2 regions of the Amycolatopsis sp. CA-161197 genome follow, and region 1 is predicted to be linked to the other one. Evidence: riboswitches for the same ligand, from Rfam matches in the RefSeq annotation. Region 1 holds a riboswitch; the other holds the start of a gene.
The links. Region 1 has a riboswitch for thiamine pyrophosphate ahead of thiC (phosphomethylpyrimidine synthase ThiC). Riboswitches for the same ligand answer to the same signal wherever they lie in the genome.
Positions count from the first base shown of each region.

Region 2: linked by a shared signal. The riboswitch ahead of ACQPXB_RS42295 (thiamine ABC transporter substrate-binding protein) and the one ahead of thiC (phosphomethylpyrimidine synthase ThiC) in region 1 are both predicted to bind thiamine pyrophosphate.

Region 1 covers NZ_CP192059.1:9,612,153-9,617,414, reverse strand. The annotation lists gene thiD (bifunctional hydroxymethylpyrimidine kinase/phosphomethylpyrimidine kinase) at 1-425, opposite strand, end outside; gene thiC (phosphomethylpyrimidine synthase ThiC) at 453-2,096, opposite strand; TPP riboswitch at 2,090-2,221, opposite strand; gene ACQPXB_RS45630 (hypothetical protein) at 2,405-2,677, shown strand; gene ACQPXB_RS45625 (hypothetical protein) at 2,643-3,110, shown strand; gene ACQPXB_RS45620 (peptide deformylase) at 3,356-3,925, opposite strand; gene ACQPXB_RS45615 (DUF3263 domain-containing protein) at 4,065-4,373, shown strand; gene ACQPXB_RS45610 (LytR C-terminal domain-containing protein) at 4,370-5,059, shown strand; gene ACQPXB_RS45605 (AAA family ATPase) at 5,108-5,262, opposite strand, start outside.
Region 2 covers NZ_CP192059.1:8,929,629-8,934,890, forward strand. The annotation lists gene ACQPXB_RS42290 (ABC transporter permease) at 1-1,568, opposite strand, end outside; gene ACQPXB_RS42295 (thiamine ABC transporter substrate-binding protein) at 1,544-2,602, opposite strand; TPP riboswitch at 2,620-2,735, opposite strand; gene ACQPXB_RS42300 (4a-hydroxytetrahydrobiopterin dehydratase) at 2,769-3,047, shown strand; gene ychF (redox-regulated ATPase YchF) at 4,571-5,262, opposite strand, start outside.

The DNA.
Region 1 (5,262 bases):
AGCGTGGCGCGCGGGAAGAGCTCCGTGCGGATGGCCTCCAGCGCCTCCTCACGCAGGAGCGCGTGACCGGTCATCGACGCGGCCACCGGGTCGACGACGAACGGGGTGTCCGTGTCGCGTCCGATGTGGACCTCGTCGAGCGTTTTCGCCACGGCCTGGATGATGTCGGCCGTGGCGAGCATGCCGGTCTTCGCCGCGTTCACGCCCATGTCGCCGGCCACGGCCTTGATCTGCGCCGTGACGACGTCGGCCGGGATCTCGGTGAAGCCCTGCACGCCGAGCGAGTTCTGCACCGTGACGGCCGTGAGCGCGACGAGCCCGTGGACGCCGTGGGCGAAGAACGTGCGCAGGTCGGCCTGCACGCCCGCACCACCGCCGGAGTCGGATCCGGCGATGGTGAGGGCGGTGCGGGGGGTTTCGGTCATGACTACTGCCTCTGATTGCTGGTGGAGCTACTGCCCGACGACCGGGAGGTAGACCTTGTTGCCCTGCTCGCCGAACTCGGCCGACTTCTCCGCCATGCCGGCCTCGATGGCCTCCACAGTGGACAGCCCGTGCTCCTCGGCGTACTTGCGCACGTCGTGGGTGATCCGCATCGAGCAAAACTTCGGGCCGCACATCGAGCAGAAGTGCGCGGTCTTCGCCGGCTCCGCGGGCAGCGTCTCGTCGTGGTACGAGCGCGCGGTGTCGGGGTCGAGTGCCAGGTTGAACTGGTCGTTCCAGCGGAACTCGAAGCGGGCCTTGGACAGCTCGTCGTCCCACTCGTGCGCGTGGGGGTGGCCCTTGGCGAGGTCGGCGGAGTGCGCGGCGATCTTGTAGGTGATCACGCCGGTCTTCACGTCGTCGCGGTTGGGCAGGCCGAGGTGCTCCTTCGGCGTGACGTAGCAGAGCATCGCGGTGCCGTACCAGCCGATCTGCGCCGCGCCGATGGCGGAGGTGATGTGGTCGTACGCCGGCGCGATGTCCGTCGCGAGTGGACCGAGGGTGTAGAACGGTGCCTCGCCGGTGAGCTGTTCCTCCAGCTCGACGTTCTCCTTGATCTTGTGCATCGGCACGTGGCCGGGGCCCTCGATCATCACCTGCACGTCGTGCTCGCGCGCGATGTGCGTGAGCTCACCGAGGGTTTCGAGCTCGGCGAACTGCGCGCGGTCGTTGGCGTCGGCGATCGAGCCGGGACGCAGGCCGTCGCCGAGGGAGAACGTGACGTCGTACTTGCGCAGGATCTCGCAGAGTTCCTCGAAGTTGGTGTAGAGGAACGATTCCTTGTGGTGCGCGAGGCACCACGCGGCCATGATCGAGCCGCCGCGGCTCACGATGCCGGTCACACGACGGGCGGTGAGCGGGATGTAGCGCAGCAGCACTCCCGCGTGGACGGTGACGTAGTCCACACCCTGTTCGCACTGCTCGATGATCGTGTCGCGGTAGACCTCCCACGACAGCTTCTCCGGCTCCCCGTTGACCTTCTCCAGTGCCTGGTAGATCGGCACGGTGCCCACGGGCACGGGGGAGTTGCGGACGATCCACTCGCGCGTCTCGTGGATGCGCTTGCCGGTGGACAGGTCCATGATCGTGTCGGCGCCCCAGCGGGTGGCCCACACCATCTTGTCGACCTCTTCCTCCACTGAGGACCAGACGGCCGAGTTGCCCATGTTGGCGTTGATCTTCACCAGGAACTTCTTGCCGATGATCATCGGCTCGCTCTCCGGGTGCTTGCGGTTGGCGGGAATCACCGCCCGCCCGCGCGCGACCTCGTCGCGCACGAACTCGGGTGAGCACCGCTCGCGCGCGGCGATGAACTCCATCTCACGCGTGATCACGCCGGCTTTGGCCCAGCCGAGCTGGGTGTTGTGCGCGCGGCCGTCGGCCCAGCCCGCGCGCAGCGGGTGAAGTCCATTGTGGACGTCGATCTTCGCGTCCGGGTTGGTGTACGGCCCGGACGTGTCGTACACGTCGAAGTGCTCACCGTTCGACAGGTCGATGCGCCGCGCCGGAACCCGCAGGCCCGACTCGGTGCGGTGGTAGACCTTGTGCGAACCGGTGATCGGCCCCGTGGTCACGGAAGGCGTGATGGCAGGCTCGTTCTCCAGCGTCGTCAACGACGTTCACTCCCTACGCCGGCATTACCCGGTCAGGTTCATGCGGTCGGCGGCACCGGGTGTCCACAGACAGACACCAGCCGCCCTCTCAGCCCGCCAAGGCGCGAGCTCCCGCGTTGGTTATGAGGTTGTCCCTCGACCATGCCACGGCGGATCACGCGAGCACAAGGCGACTTGTCGACCGGTGTGTTCTTCACCGGATCGGAGCATGCGACCGCCAGGAGTTCACGTGACGATCACCTTTGACGACTTTGGGGGTATCCCGTTGCGGAAAGGCCTGCTCACCGGGTTTGGTGGCGGTCTTGGCGATGGGCGCGGTCCCGGCCGCTTCGACGGCTCAGGGTGACGCGCCAGGTGGGCCTGGTACCCGTCCGAGCTGGCTGCCGGCGGACAAAACGGGCTTCGGCACGGCCCGCGACCGCGCCAGCGACGTGTGGTTCACGCTGCAGGGCGGGCGCATGTCGGAGGTCTGCTACCTCGATTTGTCGACTCCGAGCGTGCGGTTGCTGGACGTCGCTGACCGGGCGGCCGCTCTCGCTCTACGCCGTGGCCGACCCGGACCTGACCAACGACGGCAGTAACGATTCGGCGTCCGCTGCCGCCGCGGTGGCGTCGGCTTCCGACGGTGCCACGGCGGCCGCTCCGGCGTTTTCGCGGACGTCCTTCGGATACGCCGGCGTTTCGGATGGCTCGACGCATTTGCTGGCGTCGAAGAAACTGGTTTCGTATTCTCGTGCCGCCACCGGAAACGTCATCCTCACCGAACAGACGGCAGCCGACGGTATGCGTTCCCGGAACGTGACTTTGGCGCTGGGCATGGGTTCTTCCGCCGCTGCGGCGACGAATAATCCCCAGGATTCCGCCCGCCTCAGTTTCCGCGCGATTTCCGCCGACTACCCCCGCGGCTGGCGCGATTACCTTTCCACGGTCCGCGCCGCCCCGTCTTCATTGCCGATCACGGCGTTCCGCGATCTGTACCACTCCGGCGCGACCAACCGCGTGTGCCCCCAGTAACTCACCTCTGGAAGCCCCACCCATCCTCGGGCTCACCCGGCCACACCCCCGGCACCCCGACGGCTTCGGCCACACCACCGGCCTGGACCCACGCAGTACATCCGCCTGGCCAGGTCGGTCGCGCAGAACCACCCGGTCGAGCAGCCTGCCGCCGAAGCAGCGAGCACTTCCTGGGGCGATGAACCGCTGAAACGACGAGTCTCCCGGCCCCAACCCAGGACCGGGAGACTCATCGACAAAACGACTCAAGCCTCAGCCGGCTCGTCCTTCGGGGGCAGCCAGCTCAGGCCCGGGACGCCCCATTTGTTCTTCTTCAGCATCTTCTTCGCCGCGCGCGCGTGGCGGCCCACCAGGCGGTCGAGGTAGAGGTGCCCGTCGAGGTGGTCGGTCTCGTGCTGCAGGCAGCGGGCGAAGTAGCCGGTGCCTTCGACGGAGATGGGAGAGCCGGTCGCGTCGAAACCGGTCACGCGCGCCCACGAGGCGCGGCCGGTGGGGTAAGACTCGCCGGGGACCGAGAGGCAGCCTTCCCAGTCGTCGTCCGGGTCGGGCATGGTTTCGGGGATCTCGGAGGTCTCCAGCTGGGGGTTCACCACCAGGCCGCGGTGTTCGACGCCCTCGTCGTCGGGGCAGTCGTAGACGAACAGGCGCAGGTCGAGGCCGATCTGGTTGGCCGCGAGGCCCACGCCTTCGGCGGCGTACATCGTCTCGAACATGTCCTCGGTCAGCGTGCGCAGCTGCTCGTCGAACTCCGTGACCTCACGGGTCGGCTGGTGCAGCACGGGATCGCCGGCGATGCGGATGGGGTGGACGGTCACGAGCAGCGAGTTTAGTCGGACCCGTCTGATACACCTGGATCGGACCGTGACGCGCCGCGCCGGATGCCCATGTCGGGCGTGGGTTCCGTGGTTCAATGGCGCCCGCGGAAGGACAGCCGAAACCGATTGCGAGGACCGCATGGACGCCGCGGAGTCGATGGCTGGGGAGCAGCCGTCGCCGCCGGAGAATGTGGGCGGCCTGACCGAGCGTGAGGTGGAGATCCTCGCGTTCGAACGTCAGTGGTGGCGGCACGCCGGTGCCAAGGAGAACGCCATCCGGGAACGGTTCTCGCTGTCCTCGACCCGTTACTACCAGCTGCTGAACACACTGCTGGAAAAGCCTGAGGCCATGGCGGCCGACCCGATGCTGGTGAAGCGGCTGCGCAAGACGCGGGCCGCCCGGCAGCGCAAGCGCGGCGCCAGGCGGCTGGGGATCGAACTGTCATGAGCTTCTTCTCGGGACTGTCCCGGCCCATGCGGGCCGCGGGCGTCGCGCTCATCGGCGTCGCCGTGATCGCCGCGATCGTGGGCGGCGTGACCGCGCTGTCGGGCAACGGATCGAGCGACAACAACGCCGGGTCCACCAGCTCGAGCGGGTCGCCTTCTTCACAACAGTCGACAGCAGGCTCGTCGTCTTCGGCGACGCCGCCTTCGTCGTCGGCCCCGTCTTCGCCCGCTTCGTCGGCGCCCTCGTCGCCACCGGCCGGCCAGTCGGGACAGCCTGGGCAGCCGGGCCAGCCTGGTCAGCCCAGCGGACAGCCGGGGCAGCCCGGCCAGCCCGGTGGCCAGCCGGGACAACCGGGTCAGCCGGGCGGCGACCAGCAGGCGTCCAACAAGTGGGTGACCGTGCGGGTCTACAACAACTCCACGATCTCGCACCTCGCCGAGCAGGCCGCCCAGGACTTCCGCGCGTCGGGCTGGAACGTGCCCGAGGTCGGCAACTACCCGCAGGGCGTCATCGCGCACACCACGGCCTACTACCGCCCGGGCACCGACGAGGAGGCCGCCGCGAAGCAGCTGGCCGCCGAGTTCGGGTTCCAGGCCCAGCCGCGGTTCGACGGCATCCAGAACTCGAGCCCGGGCGTGATCGTGATCATCACCAAGGACTACCAGAGCGGCCACAAGGGCAGCTGACCAGCGAAAACGACGGGGCCCCACCGCGAAGGTGGGGCCCCGTTGTCGTCAGCGTTCCTGCTGGGCCTGCGCGTACGCCTCCAGCGTCGCCAGCTGCGCCGGGTCCAGCGACGGCCGCACGACCTCCCGCGCCTTCGCCAGGTGGGCGGCGGTCACCACGTGCGCTTCCAGTGACTCGCGCATCGCCGTGAGCGCGGCCTCGC
Region 2 (5,262 bases), 680 kb from region 1:
ACGACCATGAGCAGCGCGCACGCGGCGTACGCCATCTGGTTGTTGAGCTCGCCCGGGCGCGAGATGAGCGTCGCGACGGCGACGGGCAGCGTGGGCGCGTCGGGGCGGGCGAGGAAGCTCGTGGCGCCGAACTCGCCGAGCGCCACCACGAAACCGAACCCGGCGGCCGCGACGAGCGAGCGCGCGGTGAGCGGCAGGTCGATCTCGCGCCACACGCGGGCCGGGCTCGCGCCGAGCGTCGACGCGGCCTGGCGCAGCCGCACGTCGACGGCGCGCAGCACCGGCAGGATCATCCGCACGACCAGCGGGATGATCACCAGCGCCTGCGCGAGCGGCACGAGCAACGGCGACGTGCGCAGGTCGCCGGGCAGCGCGTCGAGCGTCACGAGGTAGCCGAAGCCGACCGTCACGGCGGAGACGCCCAGCGGCAGCATCAGGGCGGCGTCCATTGTCTCGCCCATGCCGCGGGCGAGGCGGCCGGGTGCGCGCCGCAGGGCGACGAGCACGACGCTGGCCAGCACGCCGACGGCCATGGCGAGCAGCGTCGCGTCGGTGGCGGCGGCGAGCGAGTTCTGGGCGGCGACCCAGCCGGAGACCTGCAGCGCGTCGTCCGTGCCGGTGCTCGCGAGCGCGCGGAAGCCGGCGAGGCTCCAGCCGTCCGGTGTGGACACCGACTCCAGCAGCAGCGCGACGATCGGCGTCATCAGCAGGGCGATCACGACCGTGGCCGCGCCGACCGTCCACCATTCGCCTTTTCTCGGCCGCCGGGGCGTGGCCTGCTTGAGTTTCACGGCGTTCTCACGGCGGCGCCGGGCGATCGCGCCCAGCGCGAGGGCGGCGAGGACGGCGGCGAACTGGATGAGCGACAGCGCGGCCGCTCCGGAGAGGTCGAGCAGGTCGACCGTGCGCAGGTAGATCTCGGTCTCGAGCGTGCGGTAGCGGCCGCCGCCGAGGATGAGCACCACGCCGAAACTGGTGGCGCAGAAGAGAAAGACGACCGCCGCGGCCGACGCGACGGCCGGGCCGAGCGCGGGCAGCGTCACCGTGCGGAAGGCCCGCCACGGCGAGGCGCCCAGCGCGCGGGCGGCTTCGGTCGCACGCGGGTCGAGGTGGCTCCACAGCCCGGCGACGGTCCGGGCGACCACGGCGACGTTGAAAAACGCGTTGGCCAGCACCAGCGGCAGCACACCGCCGTCGGGCCACAGCGCGCGGAACGCGAGCCCGACGACCACCGTGGGCAGCACGAACGGCACCAGCACCAGCGTGCGCGCCAGCCCGACGCCCGGCAGCTTCACGCGCGCGAGCACGTAGGCCACCGGCAGCCCCGCGACCACGGCGACGACTGTCGACGCGGCGGCGCTGACCAGCGTGAACGCGGCGAGCTGCCACGTCTGCGCGTCGGCCAGGACCGTGTCCACGCCGCCGGCCGAGAAGCCGCGGCCGAGGATCGCGACGACCGGCCACGCGAAGAACACGACCAGGAACGCGACGGGCAGCAGGCCGAGCAGCGCCAGGCCCGCCGTGCGCGCGGTCTGCGCCGGCGTTACGCGCCCATGAGCGAGCGCCATTCACCGATCCACTTCTCACGGCCGGCCTGGATCTGGTCGGCGGGCAGAGTCGCGGGGTCCTGGGGCAGCGGCGCGGCCGCGGCCCAGCCGGCGGGCAGGTCGACGCCCTCGCGGGCAGGGTAGACGTACATGTTGGCCGCGACCGTCGTCTGGAACTGCTGCGACAGCAGGAAGTCGACCACCTTCTGGGCCTGCGGCACCTGCTTGGTGCCGGCGAGGACGCCGGCGTACTCGATCTGGCGGAAGCACGTGTCGAGCAGCGCCTTGGTGCGCGGCTTGCCGTCGTCGCCGATCTCGGCGGCCGGCGAGGACGCGTACGAGACCACGATCGGGCGCGGGCCCTTGCCCGAGGAGCCGGAGAAGTCCTTGGTGTAGGCCTCTTCCCAGCCGCTGTCGACCTTGACGCCGTTGGCCTTGAGCTTGGCCCAGTAGTCGTGCCAGCCCTGCTCGCCGTACTTCGCCACGGTGCCCAGCAGGAACGCCAGCCCGGGCGACGCCGTGGCGGGGCTCTCGGCGACGGTGAGGTCCTTGTACTTCGGGTCGGCGAGGTCGTCGTAGGTCTTGGGCTCGGGCAGGTGCTTGCTCGCGAAGTAGGCGGGGTCGATGTTGACGCAGACGTCGCCGACGTCCACGGCGCTCAGGCGGTGCTGCGGATCCGCGGAGTACCGCTGCGGCCCGCGGTCGGCCTCGGGGCTCGTGTACGCCTGGAACACGCCCTCGCCCAGCGCGCGCGAGGCGAACGTGTTGTCGACGCCGAACGCCACGTCGCCGATCGGGTTGGCCTTGGTGAGCACCAGTTTGTTGGTGAGTTCCCCCGCGTCGCCCGATTTGAGGATCTTGAGCTTGATCCCGGACTGCCGCTGGAACGCGTCCAGCACGTCCTGCGGCGCGACGAACGAGTCGTGCGTGACGAGCGTGACCGTCGGGGTCTGCTGGGCGTCGCCGCCCGAGCTGCCGCCGGACAGCGAGCACGCGCTCGCCAGCGCCGTGACCGTGGCCAGGCCCAGCACCGTGCGTGCGGTCCGCGGAATCATCTGCCCTCCTTGCGCCGATGCGGGGAGAGCAGCCCTCCCTGCGCCGGCATGATCCGGAATCAGGTGCGAACGGTCGCGGGTCTCGGGCACCCGCCTCTCAGCCCGGCTGCACCGGACTCCCGTGGCAACCGTGCAGCGTAGCCCAAACGGGTTCACCATTGGACACATGGCGCAACTACTGAGCGACTCCGAGATCTCATCGGCCCTGGCCACCGTCCCCGACTGGCGCCGTTCCGGCGACTCCATCACCCGTACGGTCGACCTCCCGTCCTTCCCGGACGCCGTGACCTTCGTGGTCCGCGTCGGCTACCTCGCCGAAGCCGCCGACCACCACCCGGACATCGACATCCGCTGGCGCACCGTGACGCTCACCCTCTCCACCCACTCCGCCGGCGGCCTCACCTCGAAGGACTTCGCCCTCGCGGCCCAGATCGACTCCCTGTGATCTGCCCGACCCCGGCGACACCTCCCGCGGGCTGACACGTCCCCTCTTCGTACGCACTTCCACGGAGGGGACTTTCATGACCCAGGCGATCATCGTCGGCACCACCGCGTTCACCCTGATGGTGGCCTCCGCCGCCGCGGTCCTGTGGCGCACTTTCCGCACCCACCGTGATCTCGACCACAGGCCGTAACACCACCCTTGATCAGCGCGCTATCCCAGCGGAATCCGCCCACCCCGCCCCGCTAGGACCCGCGATGAACAACTCGCCCACTGCCCTCTCCGCCACCCAGCGCGCCTGGATCACGCTGTTCGCGACGTCGTTCACGCTGGCGGCTTTGGTGGTGCTCGGCCTGCTGGGCTGAGCGCTTCTTTTCACTCTCCGAAACGGCTCGCGGGTTCGTGCCGACGTCTCGGTATGAACCGCTTGTGCGTGGCGTGCGCGGCAGCCGTGGTGTTCCTGGCTGCCGCGTCCTGCGCAGCGCCTGCCGACTCGCGACCTCCACCGGTGTCGACCTCGGCGACTCCTGCCGCTCCGGTCTCCCCGACGTCGAACCCGCCCTCACCGACGCCTTCACCGACGTCGACCCCTCCGGCGCCCACATCAACCCCCGCGGCCCTGAAGTCGACATCCACTCCCCGCGCCACCAAGAAGTCGCCCAAGGCCCGCGACACCCGCCCCGGCTGTGGCCAACGGGCCGTCAACGCCCGCAAGTTCAACCCGAGCTGCAAGGAATACCAGGGCTACCTGGACCCCGGCGGCCCCGGCCGAGGCAAAACCTCCGGCGAAATCCAGCACGACTGGGCGTGCGAACAGGGCATGTTGCCGAAGAACGAGTGCTGACCAACGTCCGTGGGCCGGAAGACCACTTGTCCGGAAAAACGTTCCAACTGACCGCTCCGGACCTCACCGCGGTCCGGAGCGGCTGGTGATCAACCCCGGGTTGGCGGTAGACGATCACCACGCCACCCTGCGACCGTGGTGGTCATGACCCCGGAGGACGACCCACCGGCATTGTTCGCGCTGCCCCGGCGACGCGAACCGCTCGCGGCATTCCGGCGCCGCCTCAAGCACCACCGCCCGGCAGCGCCACCGAGCTGGACCCGCCTGCACGGCCGCACGTCCACCGGCACGGTCCACCTCGTCACCGGCGAATGGCTGCCCGCCTGCGGCACCCGGCCTGAACGGCTGGGACTACCGCGGCCTCAACCCCACGGACGAAGCCGTGACCTGCCAGCGCTGCGACGCCATTCTCGCGCGGACCCGCGTGCCCGAAGGTCAGCTGACGTTGTTCTGAAGCTCCGCGTCGGACCTCCGCCGAGCTGCGTCCATCTCTTCCAAGCGCTTGAACGCGAGTTCCGCAATGCGCAGGAGCTGCGCGTAATACGGCAGCGCCGATCATCACGGCGCAGACCGAGCCGTAGTCAGCGCCGCGGCGGACGGCCGGGGCGGGAAATGGCGGCGCCAGGTGCAGTTCGAGAGCGTCGGCCAGTTCGTCCGTCAAGCCTACGACCGCAAGCGGGGCTCAGACGTTGAACCTGAACTCCACCACATCCCCATCCGACATCAGATAGTCCTTGCCCTCCATCCGCACCTTCCCCGCGGCGCGCGCGGCGGCCATCGAGCCGGCGTCCATCAGGTCGGTGTACGACACGATCTCCGCCTTGATGAAGCCGCGCTCGAAGTCCGTGTGGATGACGCCCGCGGCTTGGGGGGCGGTGGCGCCCTGGGGGATGGTCCAGGCGCGCGATTCCTTGGGGCCCGCGGTGAGGTAGGTCTGCAGGCCGAGGGTGTGGAAGCCGGCGCGGGCGAGGGCGTTGAGGCCGGGCTCGGCCTGGCCCACGGATTCCAGCAGCTCGCGCACGGATTCTTCGTCGTCGAGTTCCAGCAGTTCGGACTCGACCTTGGCGTCGAGGAAGACAGCGTCGGCGGGGGCGACGAGCTTTTCCAGTTCCTCGCGGCGCGCGGCGTCGGTCAGCACGCCCTCGTCGGCGTTGAAGACGTACAGGAACGGCTTCGTCGTCAGCAGGCTCAGCTCGCGCAGCGACTCGAAGTCCACTTCCTTCTGCGCCTGGAACAGCGTGCGGCCGGCGTCGAGGATTTCCTTGGCGCGCTGCGCGTTCTCCAGCGCCGGGCGCGCCTCCTTCTTGGTGCGCGCCTCCTTCTCGAGGCGCGGCAGGGCCTTGTCGAGCGTCTGCAGGTCGGCGAGGATCAGCT